Regions from separate parts of the Micromonospora sp. NPDC004704 genome, predicted to be linked through region 2. Evidence: riboswitches for the same ligand, from Rfam matches in the RefSeq annotation. Region 2 holds a riboswitch; the other holds the start of a gene.
What was found. Region 2 has a riboswitch for cyclic di-AMP ahead of ACWEFB_RS12250 (coiled-coil domain-containing protein). Riboswitches for the same ligand answer to the same signal wherever they lie in the genome.
Positions count from the first base shown of each region.

Region 1: it holds a riboswitch for cyclic di-AMP, as region 2 does, so the genes downstream of both, ACWEFB_RS05770 (coiled-coil domain-containing protein) here and ACWEFB_RS12250 (coiled-coil domain-containing protein) in region 2, are expected to answer to the same signal.

Region 1 covers NZ_JBSGCD010000003.1:303,867-319,308, reverse strand. Annotated here, with positions in the region: gene ACWEFB_RS05780 (ABC transporter permease) at 1-2,426, shown strand, start outside; gene ACWEFB_RS05775 (cation diffusion facilitator family transporter) at 2,531-3,451, shown strand; cyclic di-AMP (ydaO/yuaA leader) riboswitch at 3,743-3,873, shown strand; gene ACWEFB_RS05770 (coiled-coil domain-containing protein) at 3,890-4,954, shown strand; gene ACWEFB_RS05765 (hypothetical protein) at 5,109-5,561, opposite strand; gene ACWEFB_RS05760 (TetR/AcrR family transcriptional regulator) at 6,477-7,049, opposite strand; gene ACWEFB_RS05755 (FAD-dependent monooxygenase) at 7,134-8,198, shown strand; gene ACWEFB_RS05750 (MarR family winged helix-turn-helix transcriptional regulator) at 8,304-8,792, shown strand; gene ACWEFB_RS05745 (MFS transporter) at 8,903-10,357, shown strand; gene ACWEFB_RS05740 (glycosyl hydrolase) at 10,811-13,843, shown strand; gene ACWEFB_RS05735 (YnfA family protein) at 13,999-14,331, shown strand; gene ACWEFB_RS05730 (DUF4232 domain-containing protein) at 14,369-15,070, opposite strand; gene ACWEFB_RS05725 (carbohydrate-binding module family 20 domain-containing protein) at 15,313-15,442, shown strand, end outside.
Region 2 covers NZ_JBSGCD010000007.1:167,167-182,608, reverse strand. Annotated here, with positions in the region: gene ACWEFB_RS12285 (DNA/RNA helicase domain-containing protein) at 1-108, opposite strand, end outside; gene ACWEFB_RS12280 (nucleotide pyrophosphohydrolase) at 225-632, opposite strand; gene ACWEFB_RS12275 (family 16 glycosylhydrolase) at 962-2,266, shown strand; gene ACWEFB_RS12270 (DUF1996 domain-containing protein) at 2,378-3,262, shown strand; gene ACWEFB_RS12265 (AI-2E family transporter) at 3,608-4,777, shown strand; gene ACWEFB_RS12260 (NADPH-dependent F420 reductase) at 4,823-5,455, opposite strand; gene ACWEFB_RS12255 (dienelactone hydrolase family protein) at 5,566-6,228, opposite strand; cyclic di-AMP (ydaO/yuaA leader) riboswitch at 6,818-6,947, shown strand; gene ACWEFB_RS12250 (coiled-coil domain-containing protein) at 6,951-7,985, shown strand; gene ACWEFB_RS12245 (glycoside hydrolase family 65 protein) at 8,004-10,433, opposite strand; gene ACWEFB_RS12240 (HAD family hydrolase) at 10,430-11,182, opposite strand; gene ACWEFB_RS12235 (DUF4442 domain-containing protein) at 11,255-11,719, opposite strand; gene ACWEFB_RS12230 (hypothetical protein) at 11,839-12,831, opposite strand; gene ACWEFB_RS12225 (ABC transporter ATP-binding protein) at 12,896-14,212, opposite strand; gene ACWEFB_RS12220 (glycosyltransferase) at 14,429-15,442, opposite strand, start outside.

The sequences.
Region 1 (15,442 bases), on a different contig from region 2:
TGGCCCGTTCGGCCCGGAACGTGGACGTGGTGGTGGAGCCCGCCGAGACGCTGGTGTCGGCCGAGACGGTGGCCCGGATCCGGGCGGTCGACGGGGTGGCCGAGGTGGACGGTCGGGTGATCGCCTGGCTGGGCCTGCTCGACCGGGACGGCCGGCTGCTGACCCAGCAGGGCCACGTCGGTTATGGACTCTCCCTGCCGGGTACGGCGTCGCTCGCCCCGTACGACGTGGCGGCGGGGCGGCTGCCCTCGGCGGCCGGTGAGGTCGCGGTGGACAAGACCACGGTGGCCGGCACCGGTTTCGCGCTCGGCGCCCCGGTGACCCTGCTCGACCAGGCCGGTACGCCGCACCGGTTGACCCTGGTCGGGGTGCTGGACCTCGGGGTGAACCGCCTCTTCGGCGGCTCCCCGGTGGCGGCCCTGGCCGAACCCGACCTGACCCGGTTGACCGGCACCCAGCGGTACGCCCAGGTGGTGATCCGGGCCGAGCCGGATGTGGACCCGGAGACGCTGGCCGACCGGGTGGCGCGGGTGACCGACGATCCACGGTTGGCGGTGCTCACCGGCGACCAGCTCCGGCACCAGCTCGCCGAGCAGGCCGGCAAGTACGTCGACGGTTTCCTGGCGGTGCTGATCGGGTTCGGGCTGGTCTCGCTGACCGTGTCGGCGTTTGTCATCTACAACACCTTCGCCATCCTGGCCGCCCAGCGGGTACGCGAACTGAGCCTGCTGCGCTGCGTCGGCGCCTCCCGCCGGCAGGTCGGGACCGCGGTGCTGCTGGAGGCGCTGGCGCTGGGTCTGCTGGCGTCGCTGGGCGGGCTGGCGATGAGCCTCCTGGTCGGGTACGGGCTGATCTGGGGGCGGGAGCTGGTTGCCACCGACATCCCGCTGCACGCGCCGGTGGTGCGGTGGCCGACGGTGGCTGTGGCGATCGGCTTCGGCACGCTGGTCGCGGTGCTGGCGGCGCTCGTACCGGCGCTGGGGGCGGGGCGGGTGCCGCCGCTGGCCGCGCTGCACGAGAGCGCGACCGCCGAGTTGCGTGGTTCGACCGGTCGGCGCGGGCGGGTCCGGGTCCTGGTCGCCGCCGGGCTGGCCGGGGCGGGCCTGCTGGCGATCGTGGTCGGGGTGCCGCTGGCCTTCCCGGGGCTGCCGCTGGTCCTCGGCGGCGGGATGATCGTTTTCCTCGGGGCGGTGGTGGCGGCTCCGCTGCTGGTGCCGCGCGCGGTGGGCGTACTGGGGTGGCTGCCGGGGCGGCTGTTCGGACCGGTCGCCCGGCTGGCGGTGGTGAACGCGCGGCGCAACCCGCGCCGGGCCGCCGCGACCACCATGGCGCTGACCGTGGGGGTGGCGCTGATGTCGATGTTCGCGGTGCTGCTGGAGACCGCCCGGGACCAGACCGGTCGGGAGCTGACCGAGAACTTCCCGGTGGACTTCGTGCTCGACCGGGCGCGGGTCGACGGCACACCGGGGGTGACGCGCGGTCCGCTGCCGGCGGACCTGGCCGGCGTACTCCGGGCCGACCCGGCGTTCGCGACGGTGGCCGAGGTGCGGTTGGCGCCCGCACCGGCGGACCCGCAGGTACGGGTCTGGTCGGTGCCGCCGGAGCAGTTGCGCGGGCCGATCCGGCCGGAGGTGACCGACGGTGACCTGGCCGACCTGCGGCCCGGCACGGTGGCGGTGGACCGCCGGGTGGCGCAGGCCCGCAACGTCGGCCTGGGTGACCGGTTCCCGCTCGGCCTTCCCACCAGCCCGAACGACACCGGCAGCGCGGACGCGTCGGGCTCGTTGGTCGTGGTCGCGCTCTACGACGACGCGCCGACGAGCGGGGCGGCGCTGGTCGAGTGGGGCCAGTTCACCGCCGCGTACGGGGCCGGTGCGGCGAACCAGTTGCTGATCGACCTGGCCCCGGGCGTCGGTACGGCAGCCGGCCGGCAGGCGCTGGACGGGCTGCTGCGGGCGTACCCGGTGGTGCGGTTGAGCAGCGCGGCCGACCAGGCGGACGCGTTGTCGGCCTCGCTGGACGAGTTGCTCGGCATCTTCGCCGCCCTGCTCGGCATGTCGGTGCTGATCGCGCTGTTCGGCATCAGCAACACGCTCTCCCTGTCGGTGTTCGAACGTACGCGGGAGTCGGCGACCCTCCGGGCGCTGGGGCTGTCCCGGCGGCAGCTCGGTCGCCTGCTGCTGGCCGAGGCGGCGCTGATCGCGCTGGTCGGCGCGCTGGCCGGGATCGCCCTGGGGGTGGGGGTCGGCTGGACCGCGGCACTCGGGCTGATCAGCAGCTACGGGCACGGGCTGCCGGTCGTACCCGTGGGGCAGCTCGCCCTCTGCACGGGCCTGGCCTGCGGCGCGGCGGTGCTGGCCGGGGTGCTGCCGGCCCGCCGGGCGAGCCGGGCACCGATCGTGGCGGCCATGGCGAACGAGGGCTGAGCCGGCCCGGTTTCCCCGGTGCCGGTCCGGGCCAACCCGCTGGCACACATTGCGATATCAGCATATGTTGGGCCATAGCGGGACCGGCGACGGAGGGTGTGTGCGTGGGCGCGGGTCATGACCACGGCGCGCAGTCGATGCGCGCCGCCGAGCGACACCGGGGACGGCTCTGGTCCGCCTTCGGGCTGCTCGTCGTGTTCATGATCGTCGAGGCGATCGCCGCCCTGGCCACCGGCTCGCTGGCCCTGCTCTCCGACGCCGGGCACATGTTCACCGACGTACTCGGGATCGGCATGGCGCTGGCGGCGATGACCGCGACCCGGCGCGCGACCGACGACCCACAGCGGACCTTCGGCCTCTACCGGCTGGAGGTCCTCGCGGCGCTGGCCAACGCGGTGCTCCTCTTCGGTGTCGCAATCTACGTGCTGGTCGAGGCGGCCCGCCGGTTCGGCCAGGACCACCCCCCGAGCGTCCTGGCCGGGCCGATGCTGGTGGTCGCCATCCTCGGTCTGCTGGCCAACCTGGTGGCCTTCGCGCTGCTGCGGGCCGGGGCACGGGAGAGCATCAACCTGCGCGGGGCCTACCTGGAGGCGCTCGGCGACACGCTCGGCTCGGCCGGGGTCATTGTCGCGGCGGTGGTGATCGCGAACACCGGTTGGTGGTGGGCCGACCCGGTGGTCGCGGTCGCGATCGGCCTGTTCATCCTGCCCCGGACGTGGCGACTGGCCCGAGCCGCGGTCCGGATCCTGGTGCAGGCCGCGCCGGAGCACCTCGACGTACCCACCGTGGCGGCCCGGCTCTGTGCCGTACCGGGGGTCGCCAACGTGCACGACCTGCACGTCTGGACGCTCACCTCGGGCATGGAGGTCGCCTCGGCACACCTGACCCTGTCGGCCGGCGCCGAGGTGGGCGCGGTGCTGGCCGCCGCCCGAGGGGCACTGCACGACGACTTCGACATCAACCACGCCACCCTCCAGGTCGAGCCCGGCAGCGCGACCGAGAACTGCGGCCCCGCCGACTGGTGAACCCCGATCGGGTACGCCGCGCGATTGTCGCCGGCAACGCACCACCGGCAGGGCGGCCCGGCTTTCGGTAGGCGGCCCCTATCGGGTCCACTCCTTACCGGCACCGGGACCCGACCACTCTTCGCTTTCCTCGCCCTTAATTTTTGTCCCCCGACCGGGTGAAATTTTCAGTTTATATCCGGCATATCACTTCGATTCATTTGGCAAGCCCGACGCGCCAACACTGTCCGTACTGGACCCGGCCGGTAGGCTCGGCACCGGTCTCCGCCGGGCGGCGCCCTCCGGCGCCTGCGGTGACCGTCGCCTAATCGCACATGCGAGCCGGGGAACCATCGCGTCATTGGGGTGCATCCGCGTCAGCGGTAGGGATCTTCCGTCCCGAACCCGTCAGCTAACCCGGTCGGCGGCTGACGGAAGGACGTGCACCGAATGCCATTGTTGGCGCCCGTACGACCCCGCTATCCGCGCGCGGTCCGAACCGCGATCGCGATCACCCTCACCCTGCTGGCCAGCGCCTTCACCCCCGCCGCCGCGCTGGCCGCACCCGCACCGTCGCGCACCGCCGTACTCGCCGCCGCACCCGGCGGCACCGACGACGAGGGCGGCAGCGACAGCCTCCGGGAGCAACTCGACGTCGCGGCTAAGGGCTATCTCGACGCCCAGGCGGCACTGGACAACTCCACCAAGCGGCAGCAGCAGCTCGCCGCACACCTGGGGACGCTGGAGGCCGAGCTGGTCACCCGTACCCAGACGGTCGGCGAACTGGCCGGCATGGCGTACCGCACCGGCCGGCTGGGACCCCTCACCGCCCTGCTCAACAGCAACTCCCCGGACGGTTTCCTGGACCGCGCCGCATCCCTGGGCACGGTCGCCGCCAACGAGGACCGCCAGCTCCGGAACCTGATCGAGGTACGCGACCAGGAGGCTCGGGCCAAGGCGGCGATCGACAACGAGATCCGGGAACAGCGCAAGCAGCTCGACATCATGGCCAAGCGCAAGCAGCAGGCCGAACGGGCACTGGCCGCGGCCGGCAGCGGCGGGTCCAGCCCCGGGGTCACCGGCACCACCACCGCCGCCACGGCCAAGCCCGCACCGCGCAACTCGGATGGCTCATGGCCGAAGGAGTCGTGCAGCGTCAACGACCCGACCACCACCGGCTGCATCACCCCGCGCACCCTGAACGCGATGAACCAGGCCAAGGCGGCGGGCTTCACCCGCTTCGTCTCCTGCCACCGCACCGGCGGCTCGGGTGAACACCCGAAGGGCCGGGCCTGCGACTTCGCGGCGGAAAAGGGCGGCTTCGGCGGGGTCGCCACCGGCGGCGACAAGACGTACGGCGACAACCTCGCCGCGTACTTCGTCAAGAACGCCAGCCGCCTCGGTGTGCTCTACGTGATCTGGTTCAAGCAGATCTGGCTACCCGGCAGCGGCTGGAAGGCCTACAACGGCGGCGGCGACCCCTCCAGCAACCACACCAACCACGTCCACCTCTCCGTGAACTAACCCCCCGCCCCCCGACCCCCTCCCCCGTCCCCCCGACCAGCGCGCCGATCTTGCAGTTGTGGCTGTACGCAAAACCGGATCAGTTGCACAATCCGGGCGCCATAACTGCAAGATCGTCGGCGGGCCACGGGGCGGCGGGGAGGGCGGGGTGGGGTTAGGGGTTGGCGTTCCAGAAGCCGATGATGGTGGCGGTCCACCAGCCGAGTTGGCTGACTGTGGCGGCCAGGGCTCCGGGGAGTAGGTGGGGCCAGGGCAGGGGGGCATCGCCGGCACTGACCAGGCGGTCGCGTACGCGGCCGAGGAACAGCCCGTTGATCCCCACCGCGAGTACGGCGAGCAGCTTGAGCTGCACCAGCCCGGACGAGGTGTCGGGGCGCAGTGCCGCACCGCTGGCGACCAGCCCCAGCAGCCCCAGCCAGATCAGCAGGTGCGCCCCGTGCGCCATCCCCAGTACGGTGCCGAGCCGTTCCCGGCGCAGCAGCCAGCGCAGGCTGAACCAGTCCACCGTGAGTACGGCTCCGAAGCCGACCACGAGACACGCCAGGTGGCAGAAAAGCGCGAACGACCGCCAGCCCGGCCCCAGGGTGATCTGCGGAGCGACCAGCACCACGAACAGCCAACCGAGGACGACGGCGCCGATCGAGCCGATCCGCGCCCCGCGACCGGCCGCCCGACGGTGACCGCCTCGCCAACCCGTGATCGGACCGGACTCCGGTTCGGGGCGCCCGACCCGGGACCGCGATCGGCCACCGGCTGGGAAAGGCGAGCCGTAGGCCACCGCAGACGGCGAGCCGTGGGCGAGTGGAAAAGGTGAACCATGGGCCACCGCAGACGTCGAGCCGTAGGCGCCTGGAGGTGGCGAGCCGTGGGCGGCTGGAGACGGTGAGCGGTGGACGGCGAGGGGCAGTGAGTCGTCATCGTCGGGCAATGGTGATCGGCGACCGTCGCCGGCAGCCGACGGGCGGCGCCGGTCGGCGGGGACGGAGGCACCAGCGGGGACGGAGGCACCAGCGGCCTGGTTCGACGGTCCGGGGCGGTTCCGACGGGTCGCCGGGTCGGAGCGGTCGGAGCGGTCGGAGCGGTCGGAGCGGTCGGAGCGGTCGGAGCGGTCGGAGCGACCGGGCAGGGTGGGGCGGTGTCCGGTGCGCTGCCGGGGGACGGTGTACTCCCGCGCCGGGACCGGCTCGTGTTCCCGCTCGGGTGACTGACGGTCGGTCGCTGCGGCTTCGGTGCTGTGGCGGCCGGGGGTACGGAGGTCAGACATCCGGACCGGCGGTTCCCGCAACCCGCATGGTGGTTCCTCCGCTCGCCTCGGACCGGGTCGGCTCGGAACCGGGTCGGCCGGGGAGGGAACCAACCGCCCCTCCTGATCAGGAGACCGGCCGGGGGCGGCGGCGCAACAGAAAGTTGCGCGGGAAGATCCGTACCGGATGCCGGCGGGCACGGTCCGGTCGGGCCGCGCCCACCGCCGACGGTGGCGGTGACCGGGCCGGTCAGGCCCGCGCCCACCATCGACGGTGGATCAGGTGTGGGTGACGGCGGGGGGCGCGATGGCGCCGAGCAGGAGGCGCAGGCCGGGGGTGGGGTCGAAGTCCGGGTCGGGGAAGGCGAGCTGGTGCATGATCACGCCGTCCATGTGGTCCAGCATCAGCCGGCAGTGACGTTCCGGGTCCGGTGAGCCGACCGCGCGCAGCCAGGGCGCCCCCCAGCGGACCAGATCCGCGTTGCCCTGTCCGAGGTCGGCCTGCAACTGCGGGCGGACCGCGGCGTCCAGGCAGAGGGCGAGACGGGCGACGGTACGCAGCCGCCCCGCACCGACCGCCGTCCGGACGAAATCGCCGAGCAACCGGGCCAGTTCGTCGAGGTCGGCGGGGTGGACCGCCCCGGTCATCCCCTGCCAGTCCGCCCGGTCCAGGGCGGCCAGGCGGGCGACCACGCCGGTGAGCAGCGCGTCGCGCGTACGGAAGTGGTTGGACGCGGAACCGGCGGGCAGCCCGGCCTCGGCGTCGACGGCCCGGTGGGTGAGCTGGCGCAGCCCCTGTCCGCCGAGTACCCGGATGGCGGCGTCGGTGAGTTGGTCCTGCCGGGACGACATCCGCTCACCCTAACGGACTACACGCGTAGTCAATTTCACTACAACCGTAGTGACAGTCCACTACAGCCGTAGTACGGTCCGGTCATGACACAGCGAGCGGGCATCATCGGCGGCGGAATCGGCGGACTGGCGACAGCGATCATGTTGCAACGGGCCGGCTGGACGGTACGGGTCTCCGAGAAGGCACCCACCCTCGTCGGCACGGGCACCGCGCTCGGGATGTGGCCGGAATCGCTGCGTGCGCTCGACGTACTCGGGCTCGGCGAGGAGGTACGCCAGCGCGGCGCCCGGCAGCACCACGGCAACTTCCTGCGTCCGGACGGCACCCGGATCGCCCGCCTGGACGTGGGCGCGATGGCCCGACGCAGCGGCGACTCGGTCTACCTGATCTCCCGTCCGGCCCTGCTCGGGCTGCTCGCCGGGGCACTCGCGCCCGGAACGGTCAGCTTCGACAGCCCGGTGACCGACCTGGCCGCGTACCGGACCGGGTTCGACGTGGTGGTGGCGGCCGACGGGGTGTTCAGCCGTACCCGTACCGCGATCTTCGGTCCGGGCAGCGCGGCCCGGTACGTGGGCGCCACCGCCTGGCGGGGCACCGTGGACGGGGCGACCGACTCGGTGAACGAAACCTGGGGTCGCGGGCAGCGCTTCGGCATCACCCCGCGCGAGGACGGCCGGACCAACTGGTACGCGAGCGCCCTGACCCCGCCCGGTGGACGCTCCCCGGAGGGCGAGTTGGCGGCACTGCGGGCCAGGTTCGGTGACTGGCACGCGGGCGTACGGCAGGTGTTGAGCCGGCTCCGACCCGCGGAGATCCTCCGCCACGACCTCTACCATCTCGCCCCGTCGCTACCGACTTACCTCGACGGGAACGTGGTCCTGATCGGCGACGCGGCCCACGCGATGACCCCCGACCTGGGGCGGGGTGCCGGGGAGGCGCTGGTCGACGCGGTGACGCTCGGGCGGTGCCTGATCGGCGGATCCTCGATCGCCGCCGGCCTGGCCGAGTACGACAACCTGCGCCGCGGGCCGACCCAGCGGTTGGCCCGGCTCTCGCACCGGGTCGGCCGGGTCGCCCAGGCCCGCCGGTTCACCCCGGTACGCGACGCCGCGGTCCGCCTCGCCCTGTCCTTCGGCCCGCCCGCCTGACCGCCCTGGTCCGGTCGACCGCCCGCATGCGCCGCGACGACCGGACCCCCAATAAGTCTGTTATTGGATGATCTGCCACGGATCGAGTTGGCTATGCTGGTCGGCATGACCGCGATGGCACCGACCCGGACCGAACCGGATCTGTCGTTCCTGCTGGACCACACCAGCCATGTGCTGCGGACCCGGATGGCGGCGGCACTCGCCGAGATCGGGCTCACCGCGCGGATGCACTGCGTGCTGGTGCACGCCTTGGCGGAGGAGCGGACCCAGATCCAGCTCGCCGAGCTGGGCGACATGGACAAGACCACGATGGTGGTGACGGTCGACGCGCTGGAGAAGGCCGGCCTGGCCGAGCGCCGGGCCTCCGCCACCGACCGGCGGGCCCGGATCATCGCGGTCACCCCTGAGGGCGCGCGGGTGGCCGAGCAGAGTCAGCGGATCGTCGACCGGCTACACGAGGAGGCACTGGGCGCCCTTCCGGCCGACGAGCGCAAGGTCTTCCTGCGCGCCCTGAACCGCCTGGTCACCGGGCATCTGGCCAGCCCGGTCGAGCACCCCCAACCGGTACGCCGAGCCCGCCAGCGCGGCAACTAGCCCGCGGCATGACCAAGAACTAGCTCACTAACAGATCGTCTCTAACAAAACTATCTGCTACGGTCCTCCTGTCACCGGTACGAGTACGTCCGTACGACAGGAGGACCGACGTGTCCACTCCCCCCACCCGAACCCGCTGGCTGGCCCTCGGGGTCATCGCCACCGGGATGCTGATGGTCATCCTCGACGGCAGCATCGTCACCGTGGCGATGCCGGCGATCCAGGCCGACCTGGGCTTCTCCCCGACCGACCTGAGCTGGGTGGTCAACGCCTACCTGGTCCCCTTCGGCAGCCTGCTGCTGCTGGCCGGACGGCTGGGCGACCTGGTCGGGCGCAGGCGCCTGTTCCTCGCCGGGATCGCGGTCTTCACCGTGGCCTCGCTGCTGGCCGGCGTGGCCACCTCACCCGGGGTGCTGATCGCGGCCCGGTTCGGCCAGGGCGTCGGCAGTGCGATGAGCGCCTCGGTCAGCCTCGGCATCCTGGTGACGCTCTTCGTCGAGCCCGCCGAACGGGGCAGGGCGATCGCGGTCTTCAGCTTCACCGGTGCCGCCGGGGCCTCGATCGGCTCGGTGCTCGGCGGCCTGCTCACCGACTCGCTGAGCTGGCACTGGATCTTCTTCATCAACCTCCCGATCGGGCTCGCCGCGCTCGCGGTCGCCCTGCGGGTGCTGCCGGCCGACCGTGGGCTCGGGCTGGGCGCGGGTGCCGACGCCATCGGTGCCGTACTGGTCACCGCCGGGCTGATGCTCGGCATCTTCACCGTCGTCAAGGTCGACACGTACGGGTGGACCTCGATCCGTACGCTCGGCTCCGGTGCGCTCGCCGCCGCCCTGCTCGCCGGATTCGTGGTCCGCCAGGCGACCGCGCGTCACCCGCTCATGCCGTTGCGGATCTTCCGGTCGCGTGCCGTTTCCGGGGCGAACCTGGTCCAGGTACTGATGGTGGCGGCACTCTTCTCGTTCCAGATCCTGGTCGCCCTCTACCTCCAGAGGGTACGCGGGTACGGCGCCGCGGCGACCGGCCTGGCGATGCTCCCGGCGGCGACCGTCATCGGTGCGGTCTCGCTCGGTGTCTCCGCCCGGCTCAACCGCCGGTTCGGCGAACGGAACGTGCTGGTGGCCGGCATCCTGCTGCTGATCGGGATGCTCGGCTGGCTGAGCCGGATCCCGGTGCACGCCGACTACGTCACCGACCTGCTTCCGGTGATGCCGCTCGCCTCGGGGTTTGGGCTCGCCCTGCCGGCGTTGACCGCGCTCGGCATGTCGGGTGCGGGCGACGACAACGCCGGGCTCGCCTCCGGACTGTTCAACACCACCCAGCAGCTCGGCATGGCGTTGGGGGTCGCCGTGCTCTCCACCCTCGCGGCCACCCGTACGGACGGGTTGCTGGGCGGGGGCGCGAGCGAGGCTGTGGCGCTGACCGGCGGCTACCGGCTGGCCTTCACGGTCGGCGCCGGGCTGCTCGTCGCCGCCCTCCTTGTCACGCTCACCGCACTGCGCCGGCCCGAGCAGCTTCGCGTCGACCCGGTGGAGCGGCACGCACCGGCGGCAGCCGCACACGGCTGACCACGACCGACCGGCACTGACCACGCCCGAGTGGCACCGGCGACGACCACGGCGACCGGCGGCGAGTGATCCGATAACAGTTTTTCGAAAGGTTTTTCGGATCACTTGTTGCCGAAGGAGAATGAGCGGCAAGAATGCGTTCTCCGTACACGGCGAATAGCGCCCCAGGCACATCCCGTGAAGTGGGGCGCATGGCAGAGAGCGCTCTTTCACTAGCTCTGAGTAACCCGCCGAGCGAGGCTCCCACCTCGCTCGGCGGGGTCGTGAGAGCGCTCTCTCAAAGTTAGCCCGCCGGACCGCGCAGTGTCAACAGAGATCCCCTACCGAACCGGTACTCCCGCAAAGAACGGGGCAAGACATTGACAGCAGCCACCATCTCTGATGCTCTGACGCAACGCCCCCTTAATGTGCGCGAAACCTTGGGCGCACGACCGTCCCCCGACCGGAGGCACCATGAACCTGTCCCTCCGCCACGTCGTACCCGACGACGGCGGCCAACCGGACACCCGGCCGCGACCGGCCCACCAGAACCTCCGCCGCCGACTCCTGGCCGCCAGCGCGACAGTCGCGCTCGTGGCCAGTGGGCTCACCTTCGCCATAGCCGGCGGTGCGGGCGCCGACCCGCTCGGCGCCGGCAGCTACGCCACCACCCGACCGGCCGGGGCGGCACCGCCGTCCGGCTGCGCCGACCTCTCCACCAACCCCCGGCGGTACGTCACCGCCAACGCACCGGCCGGCGCGGTCCCCACCAACGACTGGTGGTCCTCGCTGCTGTTCAAGCGCCTCGACTGCGCGTACTCCGAGCCGCTGCACGCGCACCCGGCGTCGTACGACCCGGTTGCCGGCGGGCTCGGGGTCTCGTACACCACCACCGCGGGGATCTCCGGCTCACCGACCGGACCCGGCGAGTACCACTACACCTACAGCGCCGACTTCACCCTCGGCGTGACCGGGCTGAACTCCCCCGACGTCAAGGTGGACGGCTGGACCGACTGGACCGTCACGCCGTACTGGTCGGACGGGACCCGGACCCTGAAGGCCACCGTCGGGCACGGGCTCCCGTTCGTGTACGCGCAGGCCACCGGCGGTAACGCCCAGCTCAGCCTGACCAGCACCCCGACCGTCTGGTCGAACACCGCCGGCCGGCTCGGCTTCACCGTACGCGGGCACGACTACGTCGCGTACGCGCCGACCGGGGCGACCTGGACGGTCAGCGGCAACACGGTCACCTCGACCCTCGCCGGACGGGGCTACTTCTCGGTCGCGGTCCTGCCGACCACCCCGAGCAGCTCGGCCGCCGACCGCACCGCCCTGCTGGCCAGCTACGGCCAGTACGCCCACAACCACGTCACCGGCACCCGCGTCTCGTGGGGCTTCAACGCCTCGAACAGCACCGTGACCGCCACGTACGGCTTCACCACCACCGCCCGCGAGGGCACCGGCAGCGGTACGGTCGTCTCCCTCTACCCGCACCACTGGAAGAACCTGGCCGGGGGCACTCCGCTCGCCCAGACGTACATTTCGCCGCGTGGTCCGATGAAGACGCTGGTCGGCGCGACGTCGTTCAGCACCAACATCCGCTACCAGGGGGTGCTGCCGGAGATTCCGGCGGTCGCCACCTCCAGCGGGGCCGACCTCGCCACCCTCGGCGGCTACCTGGACCAGGTCGCCACCGGGGACCCGCTGGCCGGGTTCGGCAACGACACCTACTGGACCGGCAAGGGCCTCGGTCGCGCCGCCCGGCTCGCCGAGATCGCCGACCAGCTCGGTCGGACCGCCCAGCGGGACCTCCTGCTGAACGCGATCCGGAGCCGGCTCAACGACTGGTTCACCGCCTCGCCGGGCAAGACCGCCCGGGTGTTCCACTACGACCAGGCCTGGGGCACGCTCGTCGGCTACCCCGCCTCGTACGGGTCCGACCTGGAACTCAACGACCACCACTTCCACTACGGCTACTACATCGCCGCCGCGGCGACGCTGGCCAAGTTCGACCCGACCTGGGCCACCACCGGCCAGTACGGCGGCATGGTCAACCTCCTGATCCGGGACGCGAACAGCCCGGACCGCAACGACCCGATGTTCCCGTTCCTGCGGGACTTCGACATCTTCGCCGGGCACGACTGGGCCTCCGGACACGGCTCGTTCATGGCCGGCAACAACCAGGAGTCCTCCTCGGAGGGGATGAACTTCGCCTCCGCCCTGATCCAGTGGGGCCTGGCCACCGGCAACACCGCCGTACGCGACGCCGGGCTGTTCATCTACACCACCCAGGCGCAGGCGATCCAGGAGTACTGGTTCGACTCGGCCGACAGCAACTTCCCGGCCGCGTTCGCGCACAAGACGGTCGGCATGGTCTGGGGCGACGGTGGCGCGTACGCCACCTGGTTCTCCGGTGAGCCGGAGATGATCCAGGGCATCAACATGCTCCCGATCACCGGTGGCTCGAACTACCTCGGTTACAAGCCCGCGTACGTCACCACCAACTGGAACGAGCTGGTCACCAACAACGGTGGTCCACCAACGGTGTGGCAGGACGTCCTCTGGTCGTTCCGGGCGATGGCCGAGCCGGACGCCGCGCTGGCCAGCTTCCGGGCCAACCCGACGTACGCGATCGAGGAGGGTGAGAGCCGGGCGCACACCTTCCACTGGCTGCGCAACCTGGCCGCACTGGGGCAGGTGGACACCACGGTCACCGCCAACACCCCGCTGTACGCGGTCTACACCAAGAACGGCGCCCGGACGTACGTGGCGTCGAACATCACCCGCAACCCGATCACGGTGACCTTCTCCGACGGCCGTACGTTGACCGTGGCGGCCGGCAAGACGGCCACCACGGGTGCGTTCACCTGGAGCGGCGGCAACGCCAATGGCGGGATCGGCAACCCCACCGGCACCCCGACGGTCCCGCCGACGACCCCTCCGACAACAACACCGCCGCCGACGACCCCGCCGCCGACCGTCACGCCGACGCCGACCGGCCCGGTGGTCCGCTCGAACCTGCTCTACGTCCGCTCCGGCGGGGCGCTGTCCGGCAGCGCCGGCACCGGCGCGGCCACCACCACCATCCCGGCCGCCAACGGCAACTGGGACGGCACCCCGCACAACCCGGTCGTCCACACGGTCTGCGGGCTGACCGGTGCGTACAACTCGGGTGCGACCGCGTTCAGCCTGCACGTGGACGCGGGCGGCGCGGTCGGCGCGGGGGTACAGGCCCGGGTGTCGTACGACTTCACCGGGTCGGGCAACTACAGCCGGGTGGAGACGTACAACTACTTCGCCACCGACCCGGTTGTCGGTACGGAGACGTACACCCAGGCTGCCGGGGTGAAGACCGCCACCGGTGGGTTCGCCGCCCTGGCGAACGGTTGCGTCAAGCTGGAGGTCTGGAACGCCATCGGCAACGCGGCGACGACGGTACGGGTCAACGCGACCGCCGCCGACGGCCGCCAGTCGACGGTCACCGTCCCGTTCACGGTCACCGGCTGACCATCGCTTCCCCGGTCCCTGGCTGATGTTCGCCGGGACAGGTGGGGCTCCCCACGTCGCGCACGTCGCGTCGCGGGGAGCCCCACCGCCGTTTCCGGCCCCGTCTCGGGGAGCCCCACCGCCGTCCGCGGGCCGCCTGGCCGACAATGGCAGCCGTGACCGTCGTCCGATCGCTGCTGCTGTTCCTGCTCGCCGCCGTCGCCGAGATCGGTGGCGCGTGGCTGGTCTGGCAGGGCGTACGGGAGCACCGCGGACTGCTTTTCGTCGCCGCCGGGATCCTGGCGTTGGCCGGGTACGGCTTCGTCGCCGCCTTCCAACCGGACCCGAACTTCGGTCGGGTGCTGGCCGCGTACGGCGGGGTGTTCGTCGCCGGGTCGCTCGCCTGGGGTGTCATCGTGGACAGGTTCCGCCCGGACCGCTACGACCTCACCGGCGCAGCGATCTGCCTGGTCGGCGTCGCGATCATCATGTACGCGCCGCGCGGCTGACCGGTCGACGTGACGATGGGCGTCGGCAACGGGCCCGTCACCAGGCGACGACGCCCTGCCGGCTGGGCTGGATCGTGCCGATCTGCACGCTGCTCAGCGGCAGTTCGGTGACCGCCTGGTTGCCGCCGTCAATGCCGGTGACGTGGGCGACGACAACGTCGGTGTCACCGGCCGGGCCGACCCGGACCGTGGTGGCGACCGAGCAGTCTCCCGCCGACTTGGCGCAGGTCGTCCACTTGATCCCGGCGAAGGCGGACTCTCCGGGGTCGAGTTCGGCGGCGACGGTCGCACCGGGCTGACTGACCCGCTGCTGGCTGACCTTCAACAGACCGCCGTCGGCGGCCTCCAGCCGCAGGTTGACCCAGCCCTCGACCCGGCACGGGGAAGATCCGGCGTTGGTCAGGATCAGCATCGCCATGCCGGCCCGCTGGACCGTCAGCTCCGCCTTCAGCCCCTTGGCCGTGCAGTTGACCGCAGCGCCGGGTGCCGGGGCCGCGCCTCCTGGTGCCGGGGCGGCGCCGCCGGGTGCCGGCATGGCGTTTCCGGCCGCCGGGGTGGCGCCGGGATCAGGGGTGGTGCTGCCCGACGGGCTGGGCGCGGCACCGGCCGGTGTCGATGCGCTCGCGCCGGGCGAGGGCGGGGCCGACGAGTTGTCGTCGGACGACCCGCCTCCGCAGGCACCGAGCGCGATCGTGGCCGAGGCCAGGCAGGCCGCGACGAGGAACCGGGTCGAACGCATGGATTACCCACTTTCCCGCGAACGTCAGGACTTCAGCGGCGAAACCACCCCGCCGCGCGTGCAGCACACTCTCACGCCCCTCCCCCAGCGGCAACACGAGCGGTCCCCCCGGTCGGCCGCGTTTCTTTTGAGACATTGTCGGGAGTAAATTGTTCATCAAACTGCAACACGACGTCGTCCTGCCTGTGACTGGGGCAGGGTTGCCTCCCGTCCCGCGTCGCTCTCCCCCGCGAAGGATCACCATGGGTGTCCGAAGAAGCCACGCCGTCGTCACCACCGCCCTGCTCACCACCGGCCTGCTGGTCGCCGCGCTGCTCGTCGGCGCGGTCGGCCGACCCGCCGAGCGGGCCACCGCGAGTCCGGCCAGTCCGG
Region 2 (15,442 bases):
GACTCCGTGACCGCGTGCCATCGTGACCTGTTCGTTCACTCGGTCAGCGAGGGTGCCCTCGGTGGCCAGACGCAATAGACCAGCAGCGGACGTACGGTACGCCGACATCGACAGTTGCCCCCGGGCAGCACGAATTGATCGTGCGGATGGGGGGCATATCCAGACCTCGGAAGCCCGTCGGACCGCTTTGTTGCCACGACTGTAGCCAGAAGATCAACCGAGGGCTACAACCCGGACGGCTGGTTGGGTGGGACCTTTGCGACCGAGCCGTAGGACCGCTCGACCGTGTAGCGCAGGGCCGAGTCGTCGAGCTTGTCGTGGGCGGCGGCCACCAGGTCGATGTCGAGTACGTCCGCCAGCCGGGTCAGGTAGATCATCACGTCCCCGATCTCGGCGCGGATCCGCGCGCCGGCCGCCGGGTCGTCGGTCATCACCCGGGCCGCCTGGTCCGGGGTGAGCCACTGCAACTCGGCCAGCAGTTCACCGACCTCGCCGGCCAGCGCCATGGACAGGTTCTTCGCGGTGTGGAACTGCTGCCAGTCGCGCTCGGCGACGAACGTCCGCAGCCGTTCGGTCAGCTCCGGCACGGTCGTGCCGCGCTCGTGGGTGGTCTGCGAGGGTTCGATGCTCATGCCACAGCACGATATCGGCGAAATTTTTGAGAAATCTGGGGCGCCGGGCCGGGGCGCCGTGATCGATCGGTCGAGCGTTTGTTGCGGGAGCGCTCTCTACCTGGCAATTCAGACCTTTCGCTGGTCCGGCGAGGTCTCTGCCAGCCCGTCCTTCGATCACCCACCTGGGAGCGCTACCCGGAAGGGAGAGCGCTCTCCGACCACCTCCCCGAATTGACAGTGGTGATGATCCGGTTAAGAGTGGGTTGCAAGGGAGCGCTCTCTTCGTCCAGATGACACCAGCCCATCATGGGTTGATGCCATTCGTCCTACTCCGCGAAGGAGGACTGATGGATCGGGCTCCTACTGCTCCAAGCATTGGTCGGTGGCGCGGGATCGCCACGCTGACCGCGTTGGTCGCCCTGCTCGGCGGCTATTTGACCGTCACGCCGGGCGCGGCCAGCGCCGCCGAGGAAGGGCTGCTGTCGTACGGCAAGCCGGCCGTCGCCTCGACCGACCAGAGCGACGTGAACTGCTTCGAGTGCACACCCGACAAGGCGTTCGACCTCGACCCGGCGAGCCGCTGGGCAACCAGTTCCACCACGGGCTGGGTAGATCCCGGTTGGATCTATGTCGACCTCGGTGCCACCGCAACGGTGAGTCAGGTGGTCCTCCAGTGGGATCCGGCGTACGCGGCCGCGTACCAGATCCAGGTCTCGCCCGATGCGACCACCTGGACCACCATCTACTCCACCACCACCGGTCGGGGCTTCAAGGAAACGATCAACGCCACCGGCACCGGTCGCTACGTCCGGATGTACGGCACCGCCCGGTCCGGGCCGTACGGCTACTCGCTCTACGAGTTCAAGGTGTACGGGACCGGCGGCAACCCGACCGCCCCGCCCGCGCAGCCGGCCGACCCGACGTTCCCGGCCACGGAGCTGGTCTGGAGCGACGAGTTCAACGGTGCCGCCGGCAGCAAGCCGGACCCGGCGAAGTGGACCATCGACCCGGGCACCGGGCAGAACAACGAGGTCCAGTACTACACCGACAACAACAACGCCAACATGGACGGCAACGGCTCGCTCGTCCTGGAAGCGCGGCGCGAAACTGCAGGTGGCCGTGACTACACGTCGCACCGGATGAACACCGGCGGCAAGTTCACCGTCCAGTACGGGCGGGTCGAGGCCCGGGTCAAGGTGCCGAAGGGCAACGGGTTGTGGCCGGCGTTCTGGATGATGGGCGCCGACTTCCTCACCGGCCGCCCGTGGCCGTACAACGGTGAGATCGACATCATGGAGGTCCTCGGCCGCAACACGTTCGAGGGCTACTCCACCCTCCACGCACCGCAGTACAACGGCGGTGGCGGCTATGGGCAGAAGTATCCGGCGCCCGGCGGGGTCGACCTGGCCGACGACTTCCACGTCTGGGCCGCCGAGTGGGACAGCCGGGGAATCACGTTCAAGCTCGACGGCCAGACGGTCTTCTACGCCAGCAAGGAGACGGTCGAGGCGACCCGCGGGCCGTGGATCTTCGACCACCCGTTCTACATCATCCTCAACCTGGCGGTCGGCGGCGACTTCCCCGGACCGGTGGACGGCACCACCCCGTTCCCGTCCCGGATGCTCGTCGACTACGTACGCGTCTACCAGTAACCGTCTCTCGCTTCGGGGGCCGGTCACCCCGGCCGGCCCCCGCGGGCGTCCCCTCGGCGCCCCGGCACTCCACCGCACGTACCCCCACCCGTGAGCCCAAGGAGTTTCCGTATGCACCGGAGATCCGCTCTCGTCACCCGGCCACGCCTGCGCCTGGCCCTGCTCTTCGCCGCCCTGGTCGCGCTCATGGGCAGCTACCTCACCGCCGCCGTGTCGAAGGCCGACGCCGCCGCCGAACCGGTCAGGGTGGCGGAGTTCCTCGCCGACTGCCCGTTCAGCCACCGCCTGCCCGACGACCCGATCGTCTTCCCCGGCCTGCCCGGCGCCTCGCACATGCACAGCTTCTTCGGCAGCGAGGTCACCAACGCCCACACCGAGCTGCCGGACCTGCTCAACGCGAACAGCAACTGCAATCCGGCGGTGGACAAGTCGTCGTACTGGGTGCCGACCCTGTACGTCAGTGACCAGCCGGTCGAGCCCGAGATCACCACGTTCTACTACCTCGGCGAGGGCGTACGCGACGATGTGATCGCGCAGATCCAGCCGCTGCCGCTCGGGCTGCGGATCGTCGCCGGTAACGCCAGGGCGACCGCGCCGGACGATTCCACCAACTCCCGCTGGTCCTGTCTGCATCACGGCGAGGTCGGTGCGTCGAAGGACTTCGTGAACTGTCCCGCCGGAAGCATGATCGAGTCGTATCTGGACTTCCCGCAGTGCTGGAACGGGGTCGACCTCGACTCACCCGACCACAAGAGCCACATGGCGTACCCGGTCAACGGTGGCTGCCCGAGCACCCATCCGGTGCCGGTCCCGAAGTTGCGCCAGGTCCTGCGGTACCCGGCCAATGGTGACCCGGCCCGGTTCCGGCTCGCCTCCGGTGCTGGCTACACGATGCACGGCGACTTCTTCAACGCCTGGCCCGAGGCCGAGATGGCCCGCCGGGTGCAGGACTGCATCCGGCCGATCATCAAGTGCGGTGCCGACGGCCGTCCCTGATCCGACCTGACCCGATGGGGGCTCCCGTGCCAGCGGGAGCCCCCATCCGTCTGTCCTGGCGACGCCGGGCCCGACCCGGACCCGGGGCCCTCGACGCCGCCCGACTCCCGGAGACTCAGCAGCGCCGCGACCACCGCGGACGGTGACCACAGCAGCGTGGGCGGCGGCGGGCTACCGGAACGCCGACGGAGCGATATTCAGGACGAAACCCGGAGCTATCGCCTCATCGCGTAGGCTTCTGGACGCCCCGCCCAGACGTGTCGACCCACCCCTGACCGGGTACTGCCCCTCCGCCGACATCGAGAGGGGTCACCGTGACCATGGCGAGCGAGCGAGGGGCCGACAGTGTCTGACGGCACCGCGGCACCCGATCCGGAGGCTGTCGGGGCGGGCCCGGCAGCGCCGGAGCCGGAGGCCCCGCTGCACGGCAGGCTCGATCGGATCCAGGGTGCCCAGCAACGGGTGCACAGCACCTGGGACAGTCTGCCCTGGTTCCTGCGCTGGTCCGTGGTCTGGAGCGCCTGCCTGCTGATCATCGCGGGTGGGGTCTACCTGCTCGCGACCCTCGCCTCCCGGCTCGCGCCGCTGACCATCGCGCTCGCCGCCACCCTCTTCCTGGCCGCCATGCTCGACCCGCTGGCCGTACGGCTGCGCCGGTTGCGCCTGCCCCCGGCACTGGCCGCGCTGATCTCCCTCTTCCTCCTGCTGGCGGTGATCGGCGGGGCCGCGTACCTGGTGTGGACCCTCACCGCGGACCAGTTCTCCAGCCTGAGCAAGCAACTGGACGAGGGGCTGGACCGGACCCGGGACTTCATCACCGGGTCGCTGCCGGTCAGCCCCGAGCAACTGGACCGGTGGACCAAGCAGGCGACCGACGGGCTGCGCCGGTCGACACCGGACCCGGTGGCCGGCGCCCGTACGGCAGCCGAGGTGGCGGGCGCCGTACTGCTGATTTTCGTGCTGCTGTTCTTCCTGCTCAAGGACGGGCGGCCGATGTGGCATTGGGTGCTGAGCCGGGTCTCCGAACGGTCCCGTCCCGCCTTCGTCCAGGCCGGGCGCAACGGCTGGCACACGCTGAGCGCGTACACCCGGGGGACGGTGGCGATCGCGGCGATCGACGGCATCGGCATCGGGTTGGCGCTGGTCCTGCTCGGGGTCCCGCTCGCCTTTCCGCTGGCGGTGGTCACCTTCCTCGGCGGGTTCATCCCGATCATCGGCGCCACCGTCGCCGGCAGCGTCGCGGTCCTGGTCGCCCTCGCCGCCAACGGTCCGACCACCGCCCTGCTGACGCTCCTGGCGGTGATCGCCGTACAGCAGACCGAGGGCAACCTGCTCGAACCACTGATCATGAAACGGCAGGTGCGCCTGCACCCGGTGGTGATCCTGGTGGCGGTCACCGCAGGCACGCTCTTCGGCGGGATCGCCGGGGCCTTCGTGGCGGTGCCGGTGACCGCGGTGGTCTACCGGGTTGTCGACACCATCACCGCACTCCGGCAGGGGCGGGACCCCTCGTGACCGGCACTGCGGAGGCAGCCAGCCGACGGCAGCGACGTGGTTGGGTCAGGAGTCCAGGCGTAACGCCTCGACCAGCTCGTCTGCCGTGAAGTCGGCGTCGTAGGTGATGCCGCCCGGCTGCTGCTTGCGCCCACCGGACGCGAGATCACCGGCGTCCACCGGCTGGAAACCGAGCTCTTCCACCAGGTCCGCGACGGCCCGCTTGGCCTGCGGATCGTCCCCGGACATCGGAATGCCGTACCGCTCCTGGGCCGAGGACTGGCGGGCGTGGTCGCGCATGTTCTCGGCGTGCAGGGTGTTGAACGCCTTGACCACGTGCGCACCGCGCAGGTGCTGCTGCACCATCTCGCTGGAGGTGGTCTGGTCCTGGTCCAACTCGGGGATGTTCCCGTCCCGGTCCGGTGTGTAGTTCCCGGTGTCCATGACGGTTTTGCCCTTCAGCTCCGCCGTGGGCAGTTCGTTGTACCGTCCGAACGGTACGGCGACGATCACCACGTCACCGAAGCGCGCCGCTTCCGACGGGGGTACCGCGTGCGCCCGGTGTCCGAGATCGCCCATGAGGTCCTGCATCTTCTGTGGGCCGCTCGCGTTCGCGATCGCGATCTCGTGGCCCGCCGCGGCGAGACGACGGGCGAGCGTTCCACCTACGTTTCCTGCGCCGATGATCCCGATGTGCATGCCAGCGGGTTACCCGCCAATCCCGCCGATGAACGGGTCGGACGGGGGTCCGCGTTCGGCGTCCGGGCCGCAGACGGACGGCCTCGGGCAGCGGCGAAAGCGCGCACCGGTCAGGGGGCGGCGCCGAAGCTGGGTAGGCGGTCGGCGAACCAGTCGGCGGCCTGGTCGGCCACCTGCTCCAGCGCTCCGGGCTCCGGGAACAGGTGGGTCGCGTCCGGGATGATCCGCAGTTCCACCTCCCCGCCGAGCGCGTCGCGGGCCTGCTGGTTGAACTGGATCACCTGTTCGTCCTGACCCCCGACCAGCAGCAGGGTCGCCGCCCGTACGCGGGAAAGGGCCGGACCCGCCAGGTCCGCGCGGCCGCCGCGGGAGACGACCGCCGGTACGTGCTCCGGCCGCTCGGCCGCGGCTACCAGTGCCGCCGCCGCACCCGTGCTCGCGCCGAACAGCCCGATCGGCACGGCGGCCGTGTCGGGCTCGGCCCGCAGCCAGTCGATCACACCGACCACCCGGCCGGCGAGCATCGGTATGTCGAAGCGCAGCTCCGCGGTCTTCTCGTCGACCTGCTCCTCCTCGGGCGTGAGCAGGTCGACGAGCACGGTCGCCAGGGCCCGCTGGTTGAGTATCCTGGCCACCGCGACGTTGCGCGGGCTGCGCCGGGAGCTGCCGCTGCCGTGGGCGAACAGCACCACCCCGACCGTCCCCTCGGTGGGGGTGACCAGGTCGGCGGTGAGCTGCACCTCCCCGGCCCAGATCGTGGTCTCGGTCGTCACTGTCTCCACCCGCTGTCCGGTACCCGCCTACGAGTGGAACAACCCGCCGCCGGGCCGCCAATCCCCGTTTGCGGGCTCGGTGGTCGGGAAGGCGAACCGGGTCAGGCAGGAAGACCACGGCGGCCGTGGCAGCGGCCCGCGCTGAGGCGATCGTGAGGATGCCATGACCCACCACAAATCCGCTAAGTCGGAGTCCGGTCGAGCCGGCACCAGTCCGCCGAAGGACAAACGCGACAAGCGCGAGGGTGCGCGGCGGGACTGGGCGGACGAGGCGGCACAGGCACGGGCCTCGGACGACCCGCGCCGGGTGACCCCGCACGACCCTTCGGGTGTTCCCTCGACCGGGGACCGCCGCTAGACCAGGAGAGACACCATGGCTCGGCCGACACCGGAGATTTCGGTCTCCGGGACGCGGCAGGGGCCGGGCACGACGACACGCCCCGGCGGGCACTCCTCACGGAGGCCCGCCGGGGTTCGGTGCGCTAGCAGGAGAAATCTCTGGCGGCGACCCTGAAATCGGGTACTAAGTCCGTCTGATCCGGTAATGTCACCCTCGGTTCCGACCCGGTGGTACCCCCTCTGCTGTCGGCGACGACCGCCGCCCAATCGCCTTGTGCGAGCCGGGGAACCAGGTAGTCGGGGTGAGTCCGCACACGCGGTAGGGCCTGTTCCGTCCCGAACCCGTCAGCTAACCCGGTCGGCGGCCGACGGGAGGAACGTGCATGACGAGACCTAAGCGTCAGCGGTTCTCGCTGGCCCTGACCCTGCTCGCCGTGGTGACTCTGCTGGGCGGTGCCGCCGTCGCGGCCGGGCCGGCCGCAGCCGCACCCTCCTCGCCGACCGCGCCGGGGGACGAGGGCGGCAACCCCCTCTTACGTGACGTACTCGAGTCGGCCGGGCGTGGTTACGCCGCTGCGAGCGTCGGGGTGGAGAACGCCCGCAAGCACCAGGTGGCGCTCGCCGACGAACTGCGGCAGATCGAGGCACAGCTCGACCAGCTCACGCCCGAGGTCGGAGAGGTCGCCGTCAGCGCCTACCGGATCGGCCGGATCGGGCCGATCTCCGCGCTGCTCGGCAGCGCCTCACCGGACGACTTCATGGACCGGGCCGGGGGGCTCGACCTGATCGCGCAGCGCGACAACAGCAAACTTCGCCAACTGTACGAGGCACGCGACCGGGCCACCCGGGCGAAGGCGGCGGCCGACGTGGCGATGGCCGAGGAGCAGCGCCAGCTCTCCGTGATGGCCAAGCAGAAGGAGGCGGCGGAACGCGCCCTCTCCCAGGTCGGCGGCACCACGACCGAGGGTTTCGTGAACGCCAGCTCACCGGTCGCGCAACCCGTGCCACGCAACCGGGACGGGTCCCTGCCGGCGCAGTCCTGCAACCAGAACGACCCGACCACCAGCGGTTGCCTCACCCCGCGCACCCTGCATGCGCTGACCGAGACCAAACGGCTCGGCTTCACCCGTTACGTGTCGTGTTACCGCAGCGGTGGGCCGTTCGAACACCCGAAGGGCCGGGCCTGCGACTTCTCCGCGAAAGCCGGCGGGTTCGGCGGGGACGCCAGCGGCGGCGACAAGACGTACGGAAACAACCTCGCCGCGTTCCTGGTCCGCAACGCCGACCGGCTCGGCATCCTCTACGTGATCTGGTACCGGCAGATCTGGTTCCCGGCAACGGGCTGGAAGGCGTACTCGTCCGGGAAGGGCGACCCGTCCAGCGACCACACCAACCACGTACACCTGTCCCTGCTCTGACCGGGGACGGCCGCAGACCTACTTCTGGGCGCGGGGGCGTTGGGGCTCCACCTCGGACTTGACGGTCGGACCGGCGATCTCGGCCACCGAAGCCCTGCGGGCCGGGGCGCGGCCGGGCGGCTGCTTCGGTGCGGGACCCGCGGGGCGCGCTTCCGGCACCGGTTTGGTCACCGGTTCGCCGGAGGTGACCCGGACCTTCTCCCCGTGGTGGAACAGCTCCACCACCCCGCCGCTGCTGTCGCCGTCGCGCAGGGAGTACGTCGTCTCGCGTTCGCGTACGTCGACCCGGAGCCGGTGCCCGTGCCAGACCAGCGAGAACTCCAGCCGATCGATCCGGTTCGGTAGCCGGGGCGCGAAAAAGAGGGTGTCCCCGTGGTCGCGCATCCCGCCGAACCCGGCGACCAGCGCGATCCACGCCCCGGCCAGTGAGGCGACGTGCACCCCGTCACGGGTGTTCTGGTTCAGGTCGTGCAGGTCCATCAGGGCGGCCTCGCCCAGGTAGTCGTGGGCCAGTTCGAGATGCCCCACCTCGGCCGCGAGCACCGCCTGGGTGCAGGCCGACAACGACGAGTCGCGGACCGTACGCCGCTCGTAGTAGGCGAAGTTGCGGGACTTCTCCTCCGGGGTGAACGCGTCCCCGCGCCAGTGCATGGCGAGCACCAGGTCGGACTGCTTCACCACCTGCTTGCGGTACAGGTCGAAGTACGGGTAGTTCAGCAGCAGCGGGTACTTCTCCGGCGGGGTGCCCGCGAAGTCCCACTCCTGGAGCCGGGTGAAGCCCTCCACCTGCTGGTGTACGCCCAACTCCTCGTCGTACGGGATGTGCATGGCGTTCGCCGCGTCCCGCCAGGCGGCGGTCTCCTCGTCGTCCACGCCCAACCGCCAGGCGTGGTCGCTGTGCCTCGACACGGCGTCGGCGGCGGAGAGCAGGTTCCGCTGCGCCATCAGGTTGGTGTAGACGTTGTCGCTCTTCACCGCGGTGTACTCGTCCGGGCCGGTCATCCCGTCCAGGTGGAACTTGCCGGCCCGGTCGTGGTGCCCGAGCGAACGCCACAGTCTGGCCGTCTCGACCAGCAACTCCAGCCCGATCTCGCGCTCGAAGTCCTGGTCGCCGGTGGCCTGCACGTAGCGGCGTACGGCGTCGGCGATGTCCGCCGCGATGTGGAACGCGGCCGTGCCGGCCGGCCAGTACGCCGAACATTCCTGGCCCCGGATGGTCCGCCACGGGAACGCGGCCCCGTTCAGCCCGAGGGTCCGGGCCCGTTCCTGGGCCATCGGGAGGGTGGAGTGCCGCCACCGGAGCCCGGACGCCACCGCCGACGGCAGGGTGTACGTCAGCACCGGCAGCACGAACGTCTCGGTGTCCCAGAAGACGTGCCCGTCGTACCCCGGACCGGTCAGCCCCTTGGCCGCGATCGGTCGCAACTCGGCCCGCGCACCGGCCTGGAGTACGTGGAACAGGCCGAACCGGACCGCCTGCTGCACCTCCGGATCGCCCTCGACCCGTACGTCGGAGGTGTCCCAGAAGGTGTCCAGGTAGTCGCGCTGCTCTGCGCAGAGCCCCTCCCAGCCGGAGAAACGTGCCCCGGCCAGGGCGGCGCCGACCTGGTCGCGCAGGGCGGGTCGGGACCGTTCGCTGGACCACCCGTACGCGACGTACTTGTCCAACCGGATCCGCTCACCCGGCTGGAGTACGCAGGTGATGGTGGTCCGGGCCCAGTCGTCGAAGGTTTCGGTGCTCAGCGTGGTCCGGGCCGGTGCCTCCAGTTCGTGGCCCATCGCCGCGGCCAGCCGGAGCCCGCTGGCCCTGGTGGTGTGAACCAGCAGACCCCCGTCCTCCAGGGCCAGGTGCTCCTCGGACTGCAGCGGCGACTCCAGCACCGCCGCGACCCGGGGATCCTTGCTCTGCGCCGGCAGGACCTCGTTGGCGACCAGTTCCGACTGCACGATCAGCCGCAGCGGCTCGTCGACCGGCTCCACCTCGTACCGGATGGCCGCGACCGAGCGCTGGGTGAAGGAGACCAGTCGGGTGCTGCGGATCCGTACCCGCTTGCCGGCCGGGGAACGCCAGAGCACCTCCCGGTGCAGGGTCCCGGCCCGCAGGTCGAGGACCCGTTCGTGGTCGAACAGCTCGCCGTACCGGACGTCGAAGGGTTCGTCGTCGACGAGCAGCCGGATCAGCTTGCCGTTGGTGACGTTGACGATGGTCTGCCCGGACTCGGGGAAGCCGTAACCCGCCTCGGCGTACGGCAGCGGCCGGAGTTCGAAGAACGAGTTGAGATAGGTGCCGGGCAGCCCGTGCGGCTCGCCCTCGTCCAGGTTGCCGCGCAGTCCGATGTGACCGTTGGCGAGGGCGAACACCGACTCCGACTGGGCAAGCACGTCGACGTCGAGGCGGGTCTCCCGGACGTGCCAGGGCTCGACCGGATAGGCCCGTTCCCGGATCATGCGGCATCCTCGCGGGTCAGCAGTTCGGCCAGGTCGGTGACGACGGTGCTGGCACCGTGCTCGCGCAGCGCCGTGGCCTGCCCGACCCGGTCGACCCCGACCACATAGCCGAAGCCACCGGCCCGGCCCGCCTCGACCCCGGACAGCGCGTCCTCGAAGACGGCGGCCTGGTCGGGCTTGACGCCGAGCTGCTCGGCGGCGGCCAGGAAGGTGTCCGGGTGCGGTTTGCCGCGCAACCCCCGCTGGGCGGCCACCACCCCGTCGACCCGTACCTCCAGCAGGTCCTCGAGTCCCGCGGAGGCCACCACGTCCCGGCAGTTCGCGCTGGCCGACACGACCGCCCGGCGCAGCCCGGCGCGGGCGGCGGCGTGCAGGTACGCGACCGATCCGTCGTACACCTGGACGCCGTCGGTGTGGATCCGGCGGAGCAGGATCTCGTTCTTCCGGTTGCCGACGCCGTTGACCGTGTTCGCCTCGGGCGGGTCGTCGGGTTTCCCCTCCGGCAGTTCGATGCCACGGGAGGCGAGGAAGGTCCGTACGCCGTCGGCTCGGGGGCGCCCGTCGACGTACCGGTTGTAGTCCGGCCCCGGGTCGTACGCCACGAACGGTTGCCCGTGGGCGTCGGCCCACTGACGCAGGAAGGCGTCGAACGTCTCGGCCCAGGCGGAGTTGTGGACCCGGGCAGTCTGGGTCAGCACTCCGTCGAGGTCGAAGAGGCACGCGGTCACATGAGCGGGTAGACCCAGCACGCTCTCAACTTATCCGGGGGAACCGGTCGGATAAACGTCTTTCCTCGATGGTGTTTCCCACCTCGTACGAGGTCAGCGGCGGCGCAGCGTCCAGACCACGGTCATCTCGGCGGTCACCTCGCCGTCCTCGGTGCCGATCTCGACCAGCACGGGGAACTCGGGACGGGTGCCGGCGTCGAACTCGGCAGTCACCTCGGCCACGGGTCGTCCGAGCCGGGCGGTTGCCCGTACCGGGCCGAGGGCCAGCTTCCGGTAGGCGATGTTCGCGGTGACGGCCAGCGGCACCGCCCGGTCGAGCATCGTCCCGAAGGCGGCGAGCACCACCGCTCCGGAGGCGGTTTCCCCGAGGGTGAACAGCGCCCCGGCGTGCGGGCCGCCGACGTGGTTGTGGGTGGCGGGCCTGTCCGGCAACCGGACCCCGACCCGGACGCCTTCGGCGCCGTCGGGGGCGATCTCCACGAATTCGAACCCGAGGGTACGGACGAACGGCACCGCGTCGAGCATGCCGGCCGCGATCTGACGTGAGTCGATGGTCATGAGCCGGAGGCTACTCGCCAGTAATTTACCTCGGCAATACCCAACGGAAACCTGTTGCTGCATCGCCCCGCCCCGACCGGGCAGGTCGCCGGGTCGGGGCGGAACGGGGCGGGCGACGGTCAGAGGTTGGCGATGGTCCGGAGGATCTCGGCGTAGAAGTTGCCGTCGATGCTGCGGAAGAACGCGAAGTCCTGCCCGGGGCTGCCGAAGAACGGCCGGAGGGTCCAGGCGAGCTGGGTGCCGACGAAGCCGAACAGCAGGATCCAGATGTAGAGCAGGGTCATGCTCGCCGGCCGCTGACCGGTACCGGCCGGCGCCACCCGGGCACCGGGCTGCTGCCGGTATCCGGGCGGAAGCTGGTACAACGGCCAGGCCGGCTGGGTCGCCACCTGCGCCGGGGCACCCTGGGCCGGGGCGGCGGGTGCCGCGGCGACCGGTACGGGCGCGGCGGTCACCGGTACGGGCGCGGCGAGCGGCGCTCCCCCGTCACCGTTCGCCGCACCGACCGTGACCGGCGCCGGAACGGCGGGCACCTCGGCGGGAGCGACCGGAACCTGCGCCTGCTGCGGCACCTGCGCCGGCTGGGCCTGCGGCTGTGGCTGGGCGGGAGCGAGCAGGCCGTGCTCGTTGAGGACCTGCATGCCGCCGGTCAGGAATTTCAGCCCGACAAAGGCGGAGAGGGTCAGGATCGCCACGTTGAGCAGTTTGAAGAATCCGTAGTCCGGTGCGGTGATCAGGAAGAAGAGGCTGATCGGCGCGAACGCCACCGCCAACATCGAGGTGACCGTGATCGCGACCATCACCATCGCCACCGCCTGGCGTACGGAGAGGCGGGCGCCGAAGACCAGATTGAACAGATACAGCGTCGGCAGACAGATCGCCAGCGTGATCAGGAACAGCAGTGGCAGTTTCACCGCCGAGGTGAGCGCCATCAGGAAACTGTGGAAGGCGCCGAGCACGGCGCCGTAACAGGCGAGGGCAATCGCCGACGCGGCCAGCATCTTGCCGGTCAACGCGTTCAGGTCCCGCTCCTCGACCACCTGCTGCCAGATGCCGTGCCGATCCCGGAGAATGCGCTCGATGACGAGCAGGCCGGAGCCGTCAGTTGCCACGGATGATCCCTTTCGGTGGTGGAAAGCGAAACTCAGCCCATTGACGCTAAGTGGTGGGGGCGCGTTACCGCCACCCCACATCGATCCGGTCGCCGCGTTCGTCGAAAAAGTGCAGCGCGTCCATGCGTACCGAAATGGCCAGTGGATGTCCGGCCGCGACCGCCGGGTACGGCGCCAGCCGGACGGCCAGCTCCGCCGGACGGCGATGGTGCCGGCCCGGATCGTTGAGCACGCTGGTACGCGCACCGGGGCCGACCGTCTCCCGCTCGACGCCGGGCTGGTTCGGCACGGCGGCCCGACCGGTGAGCCGCTGCACGGCGTGGCCGAACCGGCGCAGCCGGCTGCCGCTGGCGGCCTGCTCCCGCGTCGGCCCACCGAGTTCGTCTACGACGATGGCGGTGGCGCCGATGTCCAGGAAGGCGAGCGACTCGTGCCCGTGGTGCTCCAGGTAGCGGATCCGGCCCTGGAGCACGTCACCGGGGGCGTCCGCCGCGACCGGGGTCAGCGCCTCGGCCCGCATCCCGACCACGATCCGCTCACCGTGGTAGTGCGCCACCGCCCGCGACCGGATGTCGTCCCACGGCAGGTAGAGCGACTGCTCCCCGAGGTTGAGGGTCACGTACCGGTCGAGGTGGACGTAGACCGACGCCTCCAGCAGGTTCATCCTCGGGCTGCCGAGGAAGGCGGCGACGTAGAGGGTGGCGGGGCGGCCGTAGACCTGGGTCGGCGTACCGACGTCCTGGAGCACGCCCTTGCGCATGATCGCGACCCGGTCGGCCATGGTCAGCGCCTCGGCCTGGTCGTGGGTGACGTAGATGGTGCTGACGCCGAGTTCGCGGACCAGGCCGGAGATCTCCGCCCGCAGCTCGGCCCGGAGACCGCTGTCGAGGTTGGACAGCGGCTCGTCCATCAGGAACAGGCCGGGTCGGCGTACGATCGCCCGCCCCATCGCCACCCGCTGCCGCTGCCCGCCGGAGAGCTGGCTCGGCTTGCGGGCGAGTACGTCACCGATGCCCAGTGCGCTGGCCACGTCGTTGACCCGTTCGGCCCTCGGCGTCGGCTCGACCCCGGACAGCCGCAGCGGGAACGCGATGTTGTCGCCGACTGTCATGTGTGGATAGAGCGCGAAGTCCTGGAAGACCATGGCGATCCGGCGGTCGCGGGGCGGCAGGTCGTTGGCGAGTTCGCCGTCGAGCAGGATCGCACCGCTGCTCGGCTCCTCCAGCCCGGCGACCATCCGCAGCACGGTGGACTTGCCGCAGCCCGACGGTCCGAGCAGCACCATGAACTCGCCGTCGTTGACGTCGAGATTCACGCTGTCGACCGCGACCGTTCCGTCCGCGAACACCTTGGTCACGTCTTTGAGCGCGACGGTTGTCACCGTCACCTCCCCGCAGCATCGAGCCGGCCCCCGAGATGACTGTGACGAGGATCATCGCCCACGCCCATCGGGTAAACGTTCCATGCTCATACTGTGACGACGCGGTAACTCGCTCGCAAAAGGACTCTGCTAGCCCGTACGCGGACCCCGCCGGCCCGGCCGTTGGGTCCCGCGCGTGGCGACCCGGCCACACCGACCGGTACGCATAGACGCTGGTCAGCGCCGGTGTGTCACCCACGGTTCGGTGTCCTGGTCGACCCCCAGCCCGGTCAGCCCGGTGAGGCTGGACTCGGTCCCGAACTCCCGGTGCCGGGGCAGGCCGGACCACTGCATCCCGGCGCCGCGCAGGAAATATTCCAGACCCGGATCCCAGGTGTGGCCGTCCGAGCGGCGCTGGTAGACGTAACCGAGCGGGTGGGTCCGGTAGATCAGGCCACCGGAACGGCGTACCCGGTCGAGCAGTCCCCGGTCGATCGAGCGCGGCACCGGACGCCAGCCGCCGACCTGCTCCAGGTCGCCCCGGCTGATCAGCATCGTGCCGCCGGCGACCACCGAGATGTACTCCTCGGCGAGGCCGACGTCCCGGCGGACGGTGGTGTCCAGGGTCTGCAGGTAGACGAACTCCGCACCCTTGCCGACCAGGGTCGCGCCCGAATAGTGCCGGGCCAGCACCAGATCCCAGACGTGTTCCGGGCCGTACGTGTCGTCGTCGTCGAACTTCGTCACCAGGCTGCCCCGGGCGCGGGCGGTGGCGGCACCGATCGCCTCACCGAAACCGTGCTCCGGCGGCAGCGTCATGATCTCGATCGGCCGGGAATTGCGGGCCACCCGGGCGCGCAACTCCGCCGGCAGCTCGACGCCGTGCAGGCAGAGCACGATCTCCAGATTCGGGTACGTCTGGTTCTCGATCGCGTTGACCGCCTCGATCACGTGCTGGAGACGCTTCGTCACCAGCAACGCGCTCACCGACGGGACCGCCGTCAGGCTCGGGAACGTGGTGGCGGCCAGCCGGGGCAACGTGAACCCGCTGGCGTGCAGCCGCATCGCCGACCGGCGCAGCGCGACCGCGCGTACCTCCCACTCCAGGTCGTCGTCGCTGCGGGCGGGCAGGTCCTCACGCAGCGCGTCGCGTACCTCGTCGGCCAGGTGCACCCCGACCTCGTCCGGCAGCCCTGGTACGTGCACCAGCAGCCCGGCCAGGACCAGGTGCACCAGGAACGCGGCCTCGGC